DNA from 2 places in the Bacillus mexicanus genome. Region 1 is predicted to be linked to the other one. Evidence: riboswitches for the same ligand, from Rfam matches in the RefSeq annotation. Region 1 holds a riboswitch; the other holds the start of a gene.

Region 1 (7,479 bases):
GTGAATCGAAAGCTCGCAGAAGGACACGATGTCATCAATCTCGGACAGGGAAATCCGGATCAGCCGACTCCGAAACATATCGTCGAAGAAATGAAACGGGCTGTTGCTGATCCTGAAAATCATAAATACTCAACTTTTCGCGGCTCACATAGTCTAAAATCAGCCGCCGCAGCATTTTATAAAAGAGAATATGGCATTGATCTTGACCCGGAAACTGAAATCGCTGTATTATTCGGCGGAAAAGCTGGTTTGGTTGAGCTCCCGCAATGTTTGTTAAACCCCGGTGATACGATTTTAGTTCCTGATCCGGGCTATCCTGATTACTGGTCAGGTGTCATGCTTGCAAAAGCGAAAATGGAAATGATGCCGCTCGTAAAAGAGAGGGCGTTTCTCCCTGATTACAGCAGCATCTCTGCTGAAGTGAGGGAACAGGCGAAATTAATGTATTTAAATTATCCGAACAATCCGACCGGGGCTGTTGCTACTTCTGCATTTTTTGAAGAAACCGTGAATTTTGCGAAAGAAAATGAAATCTGTGTCGTACACGATTTTGCTTACGGCGCTGTAGGGTTTGACGGGAACAAGCCGTTAAGCTTTTTGCAGACTGAAGGGGCAAAGGATATCGGCATTGAAATTTACACGCTGTCAAAAACGTATAATATGGCAGGATGGCGGGTCGGCTTTGCCGTCGGAAACGCTTCGGTCATTGAAGCGATCAATCTTTATCAAGACCATATGTTTGTCAGTCTTTTCAAAGCGACCCAGGAGGCAGCTGCAGCGGCGCTGCTAGCTGAACAAACATGTGTGGCGGAGCAAAATGCCCGCTATGAGAGCAGGAGAGACGCTTGGATCACAGCATGCCGGGACATCGGCTGGGAGGTGACAGCTCCGGCAGGTTCATTTTTTGCATGGCTGCCTGTACCTAAAGGCTATACGTCTGAGCAGTTCTCAGACCTTTTGCTGGAAAAAGCGAATGTGGCGGTCGCCGCTGGAAACGGCTTCGGTGAATATGGCGAGGGCTATATTAGAGTCGGACTGCTGACAAGCGAAGAAAGACTTAAGGAAGCCGCTGATCGAATTGGGAAACTGAATTTGTTTACCCGAAAAAGCATTGACAAGATTCTGTAACGGTGGGATAATTCAAAATAATTTATAAAATCTATATTTTCTTATCAAGAGCAGGCAGAGGGACGAGCCCGATGAAGCCCGGCAACCGACTTTGTAAAGCACGGTGCTAATTCTTGCAGCTGGCGGCTGAGAGATAAGATTCGGACGAGAAACGAAACCTCTTTAGACGCGGATGGCTGTTTGAAGAGGTTTTTTTATATGGATGAAAATGAAAGGAGCTCTGGCATGAGTGAGTTATTGGCAACATATCTCCTGACAGAACCGGGAGCTGAAATAGAGAAAAAAGCAGAACAAATCGCGACAGGATTGACAGTAGGCTCATGGACAGATCTGCCTCTGGTGAAACAAGAGCAAATACAAAAGCATAAGGGGCGTGTGCTGAAGGTCGAGGAAAGAGAAGGAACTCCTGCATCAGGTAAACAAGCGGTCATCACAATTGCCTATCCTGAGATCAATTTCTCACAGGACATCCCGGCTCTGCTGACAACAGTGTTTGGCAAGCTGTCGCTGGACGGAAAAATCAAATTACTTGATCTGCATTTTTCAGAAGCATTTAAGCGCACGCTGCCGGGGCCAAAGTTTGGCGTATACGGCATCCGAAAGCTGCTGGGAGAGTTTGAGAGGCCGCTGTTAATGAGCATTTTTAAAGGGGTTATCGGCAGAGATCTGAGTGACATTAAAGAACAGCTCAGACAGCAGGCGCTTGGCGGAGTTGACTTGATTAAGGACGATGAAATTTTCTTTGAAACAGGTTTGGCGCCTTTTGAAACAAGAATTACTGAGGGAAAGCAAATATTGAAAGAAACATATGAACAAACCGGACATAAAACACTGTACGCGGTGAATTTGACGGGCCGCACGGCTGATCTGAAAGACAAAGCGAGACGCGCCGCCGAATTAGGGGCGGATGCGCTTTTGTTTAATGTCTTCGCTTACGGCTTGGATGTCATGCAAAGCCTTGCGGAAGATCCTGAAATCCAGATTCCGATTATGGCACATCCAGCGGTTAGCGGGGCATTTACGTCATCTCCTTTTTACGGCTTTTCTCACGCCCTTTTGCTCGGAAAATTAAACAGGTATTGCGGTGCCGATTTTAGTCTCTTTCCGTCTCCATATGGTTCTGTTGCGCTTCCAAGAGAGGATGCGCTGGCGATTCACGAGGAATGTGTAAGAGAGGATGACTTTAATCAAACATTTGCCGTTCCGTCAGCAGGCATTCATCCCGGCATGGTGCCGCTTTTGATGCGGGATTTCGGCATAGATCATATTATTAACGCCGGAGGAGGCGTACATGGACATCCGAACGGCGCCCAAGGCGGGGGCAAAGCGTTCAGAGCCATAATTGATGCGGTTTTAGATGCACAGCTGATTGATGAAAAAGCCGAGCAATGCAAAGATCTAAAGCTCGCGCTAGATAAATGGGGGAAGGTTGAAGCTGTATGACTCAAAAGCCTTTAATTATTTGTGATTTTGACGGAACCATCACAATGAACGACAACATTATAAGCATCATGAAAACATTCGCTCCGCCAGAGTGGACGGCGTTAAAAGACGGCGTGCTTTCCAAAACACTGTCGATCAAGGAAGGTGTCGGTCGGATGTTCGGCCTTCTGCCAAGCCATTTAAAAGAAGAGATTACAAGATTTGTATTAGAAGACGCGAAAATCAGAGAAGGATTTCAGGAATTTGTTGCATTTATCAATGAGAACAAGCTGCCGTTTTATGTCGTAAGCGGAGGAATGGACTTTTTTGTATATCCATTGCTTGAAGGCATTGTGGAGAAAGACCATATTTATTGCAACCATGCGTCATTTGATAATGACTATATTCATATTGACTGGCCTCATTCCTGCGACGGAACATGCAGCAATCAATGCGGGTGCTGTAAGCCGACTGTGATACGTGAACTTTCTGAACCGAATCAATATATCATCATGATCGGTGATTCGGTTACAGATGTGGAGGCGGCAAAGCTGTCTGACCTTTGCTTTGCAAGGGATTATTTATTAAACGAATGCCGAGAACATCATTTGAATCATCTTCCGTATCAAGACTTTTATGAGATAAGAAAAAGTATTGAGAATGTAAAGGAGGTACAGGAATGGCTGCAAAACAAGAGCGTTGGAAAGAACTTGCTGAAGTAAAGCGGGAATTAGCAGAAAGAGATTGGTTTCCGGCGACGAGCGGCAATCTGTCTATTAAAGTTTCTGATGAGCCTTTCACATTTCTCGTAACCGCAAGCGGAAAAGATAAACGAAAAGAAACAGCTGATGATTTTCTGCTGGTGAATCAAAACGGAGAGCCCGCAGAAAGAGGGCATTCACTGAAGCCTTCAGCAGAAACGCTTTTGCACATACATTTGTACAATAAAACCAATGCCGGCTGCTGCCTGCATGTTCACACAGTAAACAATAATGTGATATCAGAGCTATACGGAGAACAAAAGAAAATTACATTCAAAGGCCAGGAAATCATAAAAGCGCTCGGCCTGTGGGAAGAGAATGCGGAAGTGTCTATACCGATCATTGAAAATCCGGCTCATATTCCGACGCTTGCGGCACTGTTTGCAGAAGAGATTTCAGAAGATTCAGGGGCTGTGCTGATCCGGAATCACGGTATTACAGCTTGGGGAAAAACAGCATTTGAAGCAAAGAGAATACTCGAAGCATATGAATTTTTGTTCAGCTGCCATTTGAAATTGAAAACACTCCAGCACCAGCTGGTTACATAAAAGGGAGGAACTGAAATGGCGACAATTCGAATTCATGATGAGGCAAATACAACGATTGAAAATCAAGAGGAAGTAGCAAGCTTTTTGGACAGTCAAGAGGTGATTTATGAACAATGGGATATCGCGAAGCTCCCCGACCAGCTTTCAGAGAAATATAATTTGACAGAAGAAGAAAAACAGCAAATTCTTAATACCTTTGAAGCTGAAATTAAAGATATCTCGGCCCGCCGCGGCTACAAAGCACAGGATGTTATTTCCTTGTCAGACAACAATCCAAAACTTGATGAACTGCTTGAGAACTTTAAAAGAGAGCATCACCATACAGACGATGAGGTCCGTTTTATCGTAAGCGGACACGGCATTTTTGTCATTCAAGGCAAAGACGGCATGTTTTTTGATGTTCGTTTAAATCCTGGAGATTTAATCTCCGTGCCTGAAAATATCCGCCATTACTTCACGCTTCAGGAGGACCGCAAAGTAGTCGCGGTGAGAATCTTTGTTACAACTGAAGGCTGGGTTCCGATTTATGAAAAAACAGTATGATAAGCAGAAAAAGCCCCGTTCGATGAACGGGGGCTTTTTTTAGTTATTGCAAACGCCACTTTTCATATTGTGACATTTCTTTTTTGATCAGCATCCAAATCAAACCTAAAACCGTTGCATCGTCAATGATTCCAAGACCGAGAATCATATCTGGAATGATATCGAGCGGCATGGCGATATATAAGATCGCGGCAGTTAAAAGCAAAAGGGTTTTCACCTGTGAACGAGGGTAGTCACCGTTTCTCCAATCACGCAGCATTTGAAAGAAAACAGTCATATGCTGTATGCATTTTTTTCGATTTTTTCTTTTTAAAATCGCTTTTCCGCCTGCCGCACCGAGCAGCATTGCTTTCTTTTTCTTCATATAGCATACCTCCTGCTTGGCGGCTGTGTTTAAGATTTTCTTTATTTGGGTATTATTCTTTTAATCCTATCAATATATCTATTATACCTGAAAAAATAACTTATTTAATAAAAATATGTTTACAAATAAAGTATAATCTGTAATAATGCACAATAACCCAATCAAACTTGTTTCCTATTTCTTAGCGGCGAGGGGTGAATTGAATGGGCGGTTCTTCTAAACAAGAAAGATTGTTGGTGTCTATTGATGAAAAAAGAAAGTTAATGATAGATGCCGCTAGAAAGCAAGGATTTACAGGGCATGAAACGATCAGACACAGCCAGGAGCTGGATTGCTTAATAAATGAATATCACCAGCTCGTGCATAAAAACGAATATTCCCACGGGATTCAAGGCCTTGTAAAGAAATTAGGCTTGTGGCCCCGCAGAGATGTTATGCCTGCATATGATGCAAATAAATAGCGGTGTTATCAGATGGATATATAAAGAGAGAGCTTTTTCCGAAGCGCTCTTTTTTTCTGAGAAAATACATATGTAAGAGGGGATTCGTGAAGGAGTTTACACGGTTCTAAATGAAGCAAGACAGCCTTATTCTTTATTTATACCATTTCAGTGATGATTATCATCTGAAATCAAGTGACGCGGAGAAGGAAAATGAAGTGCCTCGAAAGGGTTTTTAGTATTCTTCTGGCACTGCTGTGGGCTTTATTAACACTCTTTTCTGGGCAGGTAAAGTCGAGTGGCAATGTCCAATAAGAAAAAAAAACCTCCTGACATGGTCAGGGGGCTAAGAAGCGGAAACGGGAAGGGTGATCGTCACCTCTGTGCCTCTTCGAACTTCACTGTCGATATGAATAGAGCCTCCGTACATCAGCACAATCCGTTTACATACGACAAGGCCAAGACCGGTTCCTTTTTCTTTAGAAGTAACAAAAGGAAGGAAGATGTGGTCAAGCATTTCCTGTGAAATTCCTTCACCGTTATCCACGACTTTGATAACGGCCTTTTTATCCAAAGCTTCCAGAGAGATCGTCAGTTTTCCTCCTTCAGGCATTGATTCGAGGCCATTTTTTGCTACATTTAAAATTACTTGTTTAATATGATCTTTAGTACAGTTTACGAGTAAAGGCTGCTCAGTTAAATACTGAAGTTCGACTTCAACATTGTATAGGTTGCCCTCAGAATAGATGATCGGCATAATTTCACCGATAATATCCTGAAGCGAATTCAACTCCCATTTTTCAGCTGTCGGCTTGCCGAGAACGAGAAATTCACTCACAATTTGATTAATACGCTTGATCTCCTGTTCGATAATGGAGAAGTAAAGCTGATCTTCATCACCTTTATATTTCTTCTGCAGCAGCTGAATAAAGCCGCTTATACCGGTGAGCGGGTTGCGAATTTCGTGGGCTGTGCTGGCAGCAAGCGTCCCGATCAGTTCTAATTTTTGCGCCTCATTTTCCGAGCGCTCCAGCTGTGTCTGCCGCTTCAGCAAATAATACAGCACGAGAATAAAAAGGATATTCAGCAGGACAATACTGCATGAAAGCGGGAGCACAAGGCTTTTTGTCAATTCTTCTATTGTCACCGGGTTTGGATATACTTTCATATTCCAACTGATATCATCCAAATATCCACTGACAGGTTTCAGATCATTTGCATGGAAAGACTGACCGCTCGTAAAAATTGTTTTCCCGTCTTGGTTTACAAGTTTGATATAAACATCAGGGCTCAGTAAATTAATCAGGTTTTTTAAATAATCAATTTGAATAGCTGCGACAAGATAATCTGTCACATTTCGCTTTGAGTCCAGAATAGGGACACAAATTGTAAAAATCGGCTGGCCTGTAATTCTGCTCGAGTAACTATCTGAAATGACTGTCTTTTTTGTTTTCTTCGCTTTTGTAAAAAATGATCTGTCTGCCAGGTTTACTTTCGTTTTTAATTCTGTCGTGCTTGCAGTGACATCTCCTTTCGCATTTAGTAAATAGAGACCGGAAAATCTTGGTTCTGAATCAAAGGCTTTTTCCAAAATCGACTGCATTTTCTTTATGTCAACCGGTTTGTCAATGGCGATAGACAAGGAGGTCATTCTCGCCTTTGTTTCTCCGATTAAATAATTGATTTTGTTGCGGTGAAGGTTCAGCATTACACTCGCTTCTTGCTTATGTCTTGCAGCTATTGTATCTTTTTCTTTTTCATAGACGAAAAAGCTGATGACGATTGCCGGAATCACGACCAGGATGAGATAAAGTTTGACTCTCCCGCAGGCGTCTTTTAATATTTTCAATTTGCATCGCTCCAACATACACCTGATTAGAGGTATTATATCATTGTTTCTTCTTCTTTAATAAGAAAAAATAACCAAAAAAATTAGAAAAAGATGTTGAACAGCTTATTATATAAAAAAAGAAGAGAAATATTGGAAAGATTTTTATTGACATTTCGCTCTTTGTTTATTAATGTTTCTCTGTAATGGTTTCTAAAAGGATGATTGAGACATGACAGAAAAATCACTGAAGTTATTTATCGTGCTGTCGCGCGCATATCGGTCTATTAACGATCATATGAATAAGCATATTCATAAGCACGGACTGAATCCGACTGAATTTGCTGTGCTCGAGCTGCTGTATCATAAAGGTGATCAGCCGCTGCAGCAGATAGGAGACAAAATTCTTTTGGCTAGCGGGAGCATCACTTATGTTGTAGATAAG
Region 2 (7,479 bases), on a different contig from region 1:
GATCAATCGGATTTTTGAAGGCACAAACGAAATTAACCGGTTAATCGTGCCAAGCACTTTTTTGAAAAAGGCGCTCAAAGGCGAACTCCCTCTATTTGAAAAAGCGCAGTCGCTTCAAGAAGAACTGATGATGCTTATGCCTGAAGAGCCTGGCAGCGGCGTTTTAGAACAGGAGAAATATGTCGTTAAGCAAGCCAAAAAGATCGCGCTGTTCGCTGCCGGTCTCGCTGCCCAAACATACGGAAAAGCACTCGATCGTGAACAAGAAATCCTCGTCAACATCGCGGATATTGTCAGCAATGTATATGCAATGGAATCAGCCGTGCTTAGAACAGAAAAAGCCATCGCCGCACAAGGAGAAGAAAAAGCGGTGCAGAAGGTGCTGTATACAGAAATTTTTGTCCAGGAAGCTTTTCATGAAATTGAAGCGCACGCGAAAGAATCACTCATCGCAATGGAAGAAGGAGACTCCCTCCGCATGATGCTTTCCGCTTTGCGCAAGCTGACGCGCGTAACGCCTAAAAACGTCATTCAGAAAAAACGCGAAGCAGCGGCGGCCGTTTTCGAAGCTGAAAAATATATTGTCTGATTGTCCGAGAGCTCCGCATTAAGCGGAGCTTTTTTTAAGAAGCACAGGTTTAGGCTTTTAAAACAAACTGTGTTAAAATAACCTCGATTATTTTATTGAGGGGGAAGAAGATGTCGTTAACTTTTTACTGGTACCCTAAATGCGGAACGTGCCGCAAAGCAAAGAAATGGTTAGAAGAGCATGGAAAAGAATTCAACGAAATACATATTGCAGAGCAGCCTCCAAGCAAAGAGGAACTAAAGGCGCTTTATGAAAAAAGCGGACTGGATCTCAAGAAATTTTTCAACACAAGCGGCATGAAATACCGCGAGCTGAATCTCAAAGAAAAGCTGTATCATATGTCGGAGGACGAACAGCTAGAACTGCTGGCTTCAGACGGAATGCTGATCAAACGCCCGCTTACAACAGACGGCGAAAAAGTGACAGTCGGATTCAAAGAAGACCAATTTGAAGAAAACTGGGCTTAATGTCAATTTTTTTTGAAAAGTGTGGTATCTTCTTATTATAGTGCTGTAAAAAATGGAGGGATTCAATTGAGCATACCTAAAGATTTGCGTTACTCAGGAGAACACGAGTGGGTGAAAGTTGAAGGAGAAAAAGCCAGAATCGGAATTACGCATTTTGCCCAAGCCGAACTAGGCGATATCGTGTTTGTCGAACTTCCTGAAGTTGGCGCTGAAATCAAAGCGGACGAGCCATTCGGCAGTGTTGAATCCGTTAAAACGGTATCTGAGCTTTATGCACCGATTAATGGAACGGTTGTGGAAATAAACGAAGATCTTGATGACAGTCCGGAATTCGTTAACGAATCACCGTACGAGAAAGCATGGATGATCGTTGTTGAACCGTCTGACGCTTCTGAAATTGAAAAACTGATGACAGCAGAGCAATACGAAGAAATGACACAAGAAGACTAAAACAGGATAGCTGTGAAGGCAATTGGACACGCTAACGTTATGGGAGGTGTCCAATATGGCTTTCAGCAAACAAAAGCTCGATGTCACCAATGATGTGACAGGCCGCTTTCAAAATGGCCAGCTCTCGTTATATCATGATAATGAGAAGATCGGCCAAATGACAAGCATGGATGAATATGAGCTTAAATCAGGCTATTCCTTTGAAAATGAGAAATTTTATAAGACAGCCGATGTGGTCTCAGGAAATGATGAAAAATACGTGGATTGTGACTATGAAAACGGCTGGTGTTAATGTTGGCGGTGAATTTCACTGCCTTCTTTTACAATCTGAACGTTTCAAATTTAACGCAGCAGGTGATAAAGATGGATGAGCTGGAAAAGGTGATGATTGTCGAAGGAAAATCAGATAAAGAGAAAGTTGAAAGTGTCCTGAATGAACCAGTGCGCATTATCTGTACCAACGGAACAATCAGCCAGCTGAAGCTTGAGGAATTGGCTGACGAGCTATACGATAAAGACGTCTATATATTAGTTGATGCTGATGAATCAGGCGAGACATTAAGAAAACAGCTGAAAAGAGAATTTAATGACGCCTGCCATTTGCATATAGACAGAGCCTATAAGGAAGTAGAGGCTGCGCCGAAACACCATGTCGCTTCTGTACTGCTCCGCGCAAATTTAAATGTCCATACTATTTTTCTTGAAAGAAAGTCCCGAGGTGTATAGCATGAAAGAACTACAAGAACACGAGCTAGAGCACATCGCAGATGATGTGTATCTCCTATATTTATATACTCCGTTTTGCGGCACCTGCCAGCTTGCAAGCAAAATGCTGACAGTGGTGAAGGAAATGCTGCCTGATGTCGCCTTCTATCAAAACAATGTCAATTACTCTCCGACATTCGCAAAAGCGTATCAAATTGAAAGTGTCCCGTGTTTTCTCCTGTTTAAAGGCGGAAAAGTGGTCGAAAGAGGATATGCGTTTCATTCTGTTTCTTATTTATATGAGCTGATTAAACAAAAATCATCTTCCGCGTCCCATTTGTGACATATTTCTCAGCGTATTTCAATGAAATTGTCGTTCGTTTTATAAAGGGGTTCTTGCGTCAAAAAGAGAAATGTCTATGTATGACCAACAAATAGGAGGTTGTACATATGGAGAAAGCAGAAGTGTTAGAAGATGAGTATCAGCATCTGTTTTTAAAACCTCTTTTGAACGCATCAACATTACTCATTACCTTCCAGGGAGAAACAGAAGCCTTAACCGTCTCGATAAACGAACAGGGGGAAATGAAAAAAATTTCTCCGCCCCCAGCGTCCAACCTGACCTTTTACGGAAACCAAGCGGAAATTATTCATCTGTTGCACGGAGATATTTCCCTGCAGCATTTGATCCAGAGGGGAAGCCTGAAAGTGAAGGGCTCATTCAGGGCTCTCTTAAAACTAGAAGCTATTCTCTGGCTGACAAATGGATTTTTTCAGAGGATTTTAAAAAGTGAAAAAATAGAAAATTATTATAATAGTAAAAGTTGACATCATTTATTTTATTGACATTTCATCATTCGCCATGCTATTCTACATTAAGAATTTCCGGACGAAAAAGACTATATATTTCTCTTATCAAGAGAGGTGGAGGGAAGTGCCCTATGAAGCCCGGCAACCATCAACGCTGTTGAAATGGTGCCAATTCACACGAAGCGTTCAGCTTTGAAAGATGAGAGAAAGGCGTTTTATATAAGCCTTTCTGCTCACATGTGCAGAAAGGCTTTTCTTTTGCCGAATATCCCGGAAGATTTCTTAGAATAGTGTTAAGGCAGGTGATTGCTTTGATCAATCTTCAAGATGTTTCAAAAGTTTATAAGTCGAAACATGGAGATGTCAATGCTGTCCAAAATGTCTCTCTTTCCATACAAAAAGGTGAGATTTTTGGAATTATAGGATATAGCGGAGCTGGTAAAAGTTCCTTAATCCGTCTGCTGAACGGCCTTGAGAAACCAACCTCAGGAACCGTGGAAGTGGCGGGAACTAAAATTAATGAAGTAAACGGACGCGCTTTAAGAAATGCACGCCATGACATCAGCATGATTTTCCAGCATTTCAATTTGCTTTGGTCGCGGACCGTCAGAGATAATATCATGTTTCCTTTAGAAATTGCCGGGGTGAAAAAAAGCGAACGGATGAAGCGCGCTAACGAACTGATTAAACTGGTCGGTTTAGAAGGAAAAGAAAAATCTTACCCGTCTCAGCTGAGCGGCGGGCAGAAGCAGCGCGTCGGAATCGCAAGAGCGCTTGCAAACAATCCGAAGGTTCTCCTTTGCGATGAAGCGACATCAGCATTAGATCCGCAAACGACGGATTCAATTTTGGATTTATTGTCCGATATTAATGAAAGACTCGGTTTGACGATTGTGCTGATCACCCATGAAATGCATGTCATCCGCAAAATCTGTAACAGAGTCGCTGTCATGGAAAACGGTAAGGTTGTGGAAGAAGGCGAGGTTCTCGATGTCTTCAAAAATCCGAAGGAAGACATGACAAAACGATTTGTTCAGCAGGTGACAGAGCCGGAAGAAACGAAAGAAACGCTTTCGCACCTTCTTGATGAAACAGCATCAGGAAAAACGGTCCAGCTCACATTTGTCGGTGATTCGGCTGAGCAGCCTTTGATTACAGAAATGATTAGAAACTTTAATGTCAGCGTCAATATTCTGCAAGGGAAAATCTCGCAGACAAAGGATGGAGCTTACGGCTCGCTGTTCATCCATATTGACGGAGACGAGGAAGAAGTTCAAAACGTGATCCGGTTTATTAATGATAAACAGGTGAAAGCAGAGGTGATCGCGAATGTTTGAAAAATACTTCCCAAACGTTGATTTAACAGAATTGTGGAATGCGACATATGAAACACTTTATATGACGCTGATCTCTCTGCTGTTTGCCTTTGTCATCGGAGTGATCCTCGGCTTGCTGCTCTTTTTGACAAGCAAAGGGAGCCTTTGGCAGAATAAAGCGGTCAACTCTGTAATTGCGGCCATTGTCAACATATTCAGATCGATTCCGTTTCTCATTTTAATTATTTTACTGCTGGGCTTTACGAAGTTTTTAGTCGGCACCATCTTAGGGCCAAACGCCGCACTGCCGGCGCTGGTGATCGGCTCTGCACCGTTCTACGCGCGCTTGGCGGAAATCGCATTGCGCGAGGTTGATAAAGGTGTGATTGAAGCCGCTAAATCAATGGGTGCTAAAACGTCTACGATTATTTTCAAAGTGCTGCTTCCGGAGTCTATGCCGGCTCTCATTTCCGGCATTACGGTTACGGCCATCGCTTTGATCGGCTCAACCGCAATTGCCGGGGCCATCGGTTCAGGCGGTCTTGGAAATCTTGCGTACGTAGAAGGCTATCAGTCTAATAATGCTGATGTTACCTTCATTGCCACTGTGTTTATTTTAATCATCGTATTTATTATCCAAATCATCGGTGATGTGATAACAAATATTATAGATAAACGATAAGGGAGGATTTACATTGAAAAAGCTATTTTTGGGTGCATTACTGCTTGTATTTGCAGGAGTCATGGCGGCCTGCGGTTCGAATAACGGGGCTGAATCCGGCAAAAAAGACATTGTCGTCGCAGCAACAAAAACACCGCATGCGGAAATTTTAAAAGAAGCTGAACCATTGTTGAAAGAAAAAGGCTACACGCTGAAAGTGAAAGTGCTTAGTGATTACAAGATGTACAACAAAGCTTTATCTGATGAAGAAGTGGATGCGAACTACTTCCAGCACATTCCTTACCTTGAGCAAGAAATGAAAGAAAACAAAGACTACAAACTTGTGAATGCCGGAGCTGTTCACTTAGAGCCATTCGGTATTTACTCTAAAACATATAAATCGCTGAAAGACCTTCCAAAGGGTGCGACAATTATTTTGACAAACAACGTCGCTGAACAAGGCCGTATGCTTGCAATGCTTGAAAACGCGGGATTAATCACACTTGACTCTAAAGTGGAAACAGTTGACGCGACATTGAAAGACATTAAGAAAAACCCGAAAAATCTTCAATTTAAAAAAGTAGCGCCGGAAGTAACGGCAAAAGCATATGACAACAAAGAAGGAGACGCTGTCTTCATCAATGTAAACTATGCGATTCAAAATAAATTAAATCCTAAAAAAGATGCGATTGAAGTAGAAGCAACGAAAAATAACCCATACGCTAACATTATTGCCGTCAGAAAAGGCGAAGAGAATTCCGCAAAAATCAAAGCGCTGATGGAAGTTCTTCACTCTAAAGAGATCAAAGATTTCATCGAGAAAAAATACGATGGAGCTGTGCTTCCTGTATCTGAATAAGACCGAAACCCCGGATGAAAATCCGGGGTTCGATTATTGACAAAGCCCTTAAACTTAGTTTAAGGGCTTTGTCATCTTTTCAGCGCGAATGAAAACGGAAGGCCGAGCATTGGAGCGGAGCGAATGTTGTGATTCGTGAGCACCAACGTGCAGGTCTGACAACGAATGCGAGGGTTTGCTGACACGGTGAAACCCCGGATGAGAAATCCGGGGTTTTTTTCGGGTATTTTCCTAAAAGCTGTTCATAATAAAAAGGAATGTTAAACAGATGGAGGGATTTTCTTTGAATCAAGACAGAGAAAGCATGCAGGACGCGCTAACGCAATATAAATTAGGTTTAGGCACATTTGAACAAAAGATGCCGCTGATGGGAAGAAAGTTTAACGAGTTTACTGAGCAATGCTTTGCCGGCAACTCACTGACTGAAAGAGAAAAACAGCTGATCGCGCTCGGAATTGCCATCAATGCCCAAGATGAGTATTGCATGATCTATCATACAAAAGGCTGTCTTGATCAGGGAGCCACAGAAGAAAACATTCTCGAAGCGGTCAGTGTGGCAGCGGCGTTTGGAGGCGGTGCGGCACTCAGTCAGGGCGTGACAGTTGTCCAGCAGTGCATAGAGGAATTCGGAAACACTCCGCATTAAGAGAAGGAATATTCCAAAAAACCGTTCTCATTTGATCTAAAAGGATGCTTTCGTCTCACCTGCCGCTATATCAAGCCACATCCTTTTTGCGGCATTCATCGCATCGCTGATACAATAAAAGCAAATAAATGAAGGGATTGATTCATTATTTGCAGCAGCCAGGATAGACTGAACCTCGATTATACGTCAGAAATGGAAAAAGCGATGCAGCTGTCACATGGAATTGGATATGAGGAATACGGACGCCGGCTGGAAACAAGAATCAAAGTAGAGCGGCAGAGAGAGCTTGATTATGAAAAGAGCAAGCGGATTTCTGCGGGAGCTTATTGAGAAAATCAATCTTTTAAAAAAGGGTGGGAATCCACTCTTTTTCTTTTTCAATCGCTTTAATAAAGTGCTGATCTTTGTTAAACTTGTGGAATGTGCAGGGCACGATAAAAAGTTGTATTTACTTTTCATTTGTTATAAAATTAGAATGAGAATAAAATGAGAATAATGATTATATATTTTTGGAGGTATAGATATGGCTGCTTCAACATTAACGATCAAAGATCTTCACGTTGAAATCGAAGGGAAAGAGATCTTAAAAGGTGTAAACCTTGAAATAAAAGGCGGAGAATTCCACGCGGTAATGGGTCCGAACGGAACTGGTAAATCTACTTTGTCAGCTGCGATTATGGGGCATCCTAAATATGAAGTAACAAAAGGCAGCATCACGCTTGACGGCAAAGATGTACTGGAGATGGAAGTGGACGAGCGCGCACAGGCAGGCTTATTCCTTGCGATGCAATACCCAAGTGAAATCAGCGGTGTAACAAATGCTGACTTCCTTCGCTCAGCAATCAATGCGCGCAGAGAAGAAGGCGATGAAATTTCTCTTATGAAATTCATCCGCAAAATGGACGAAAACATGGAATTCCTTGAAATGGATCCTGAAATGGCTCAGCGTTATCTTAATGAAGGCTTCTCAGGCGGG

The links. A riboswitch is a leader RNA that binds a small molecule or an ion and turns the genes downstream of it on or off. The one in region 1 is predicted to bind S-adenosylmethionine.
Region 2: another riboswitch for S-adenosylmethionine. It lies ahead of metN (methionine ABC transporter ATP-binding protein MetN); the one in region 1 lies ahead of mtnW (2,3-diketo-5-methylthiopentyl-1-phosphate enolase).

What each region holds. Positions count from the first base shown of each region.
Region 1 is NZ_JBCEYV010000001.1:1,309,222-1,316,700, reverse strand. Features, by position in the region: gene AAGG74_RS06965 (pyridoxal phosphate-dependent aminotransferase) at 1-1,128, shown strand, start outside; SAM riboswitch class I at 1,167-1,268, shown strand; gene mtnW (2,3-diketo-5-methylthiopentyl-1-phosphate enolase) at 1,354-2,571, shown strand; gene mtnX (2-hydroxy-3-keto-5-methylthiopentenyl-1-phosphate phosphatase) at 2,568-3,272, shown strand; gene AAGG74_RS06950 (methylthioribulose 1-phosphate dehydratase) at 3,230-3,859, shown strand; gene AAGG74_RS06945 (1,2-dihydroxy-3-keto-5-methylthiopentene dioxygenase) at 3,875-4,402, shown strand; gene AAGG74_RS06940 (YkvA family protein) at 4,446-4,766, opposite strand; gene spo0E (aspartyl-phosphate phosphatase Spo0E) at 4,970-5,227, shown strand; gene kinD (sporulation kinase KinD) at 5,553-7,073, opposite strand; gene mhqR (MarR family transcriptional regulator MhqR) at 7,267-7,479, shown strand, end outside.
Region 2 is NZ_JBCEYV010000002.1:178,012-185,490, reverse strand. Features, by position in the region: gene fadE (acyl-CoA dehydrogenase FadE) at 1-589, shown strand, start outside; gene AAGG74_RS10630 (arsenate reductase family protein) at 700-1,056, shown strand; gene gcvH (glycine cleavage system protein GcvH) at 1,123-1,506, shown strand; gene AAGG74_RS10620 (YusG family protein) at 1,562-1,798, shown strand; gene AAGG74_RS10615 (toprim domain-containing protein) at 1,870-2,232, shown strand; gene AAGG74_RS10610 (thioredoxin family protein) at 2,234-2,554, shown strand; gene AAGG74_RS10605 (SCP2 sterol-binding domain-containing protein) at 2,662-3,039, shown strand; SAM riboswitch class I at 3,121-3,227, shown strand; gene metN (methionine ABC transporter ATP-binding protein MetN) at 3,333-4,358, shown strand; gene metP (methionine ABC transporter permease MetP) at 4,351-5,019, shown strand; gene metQ (methionine ABC transporter substrate-binding lipoprotein MetQ) at 5,033-5,857, shown strand; gene AAGG74_RS10585 (carboxymuconolactone decarboxylase family protein) at 6,126-6,503, shown strand; gene AAGG74_RS10580 (YuzK family famiily protein) at 6,696-6,833, shown strand; gene sufC (Fe-S cluster assembly ATPase SufC) at 7,027-7,479, shown strand, end outside.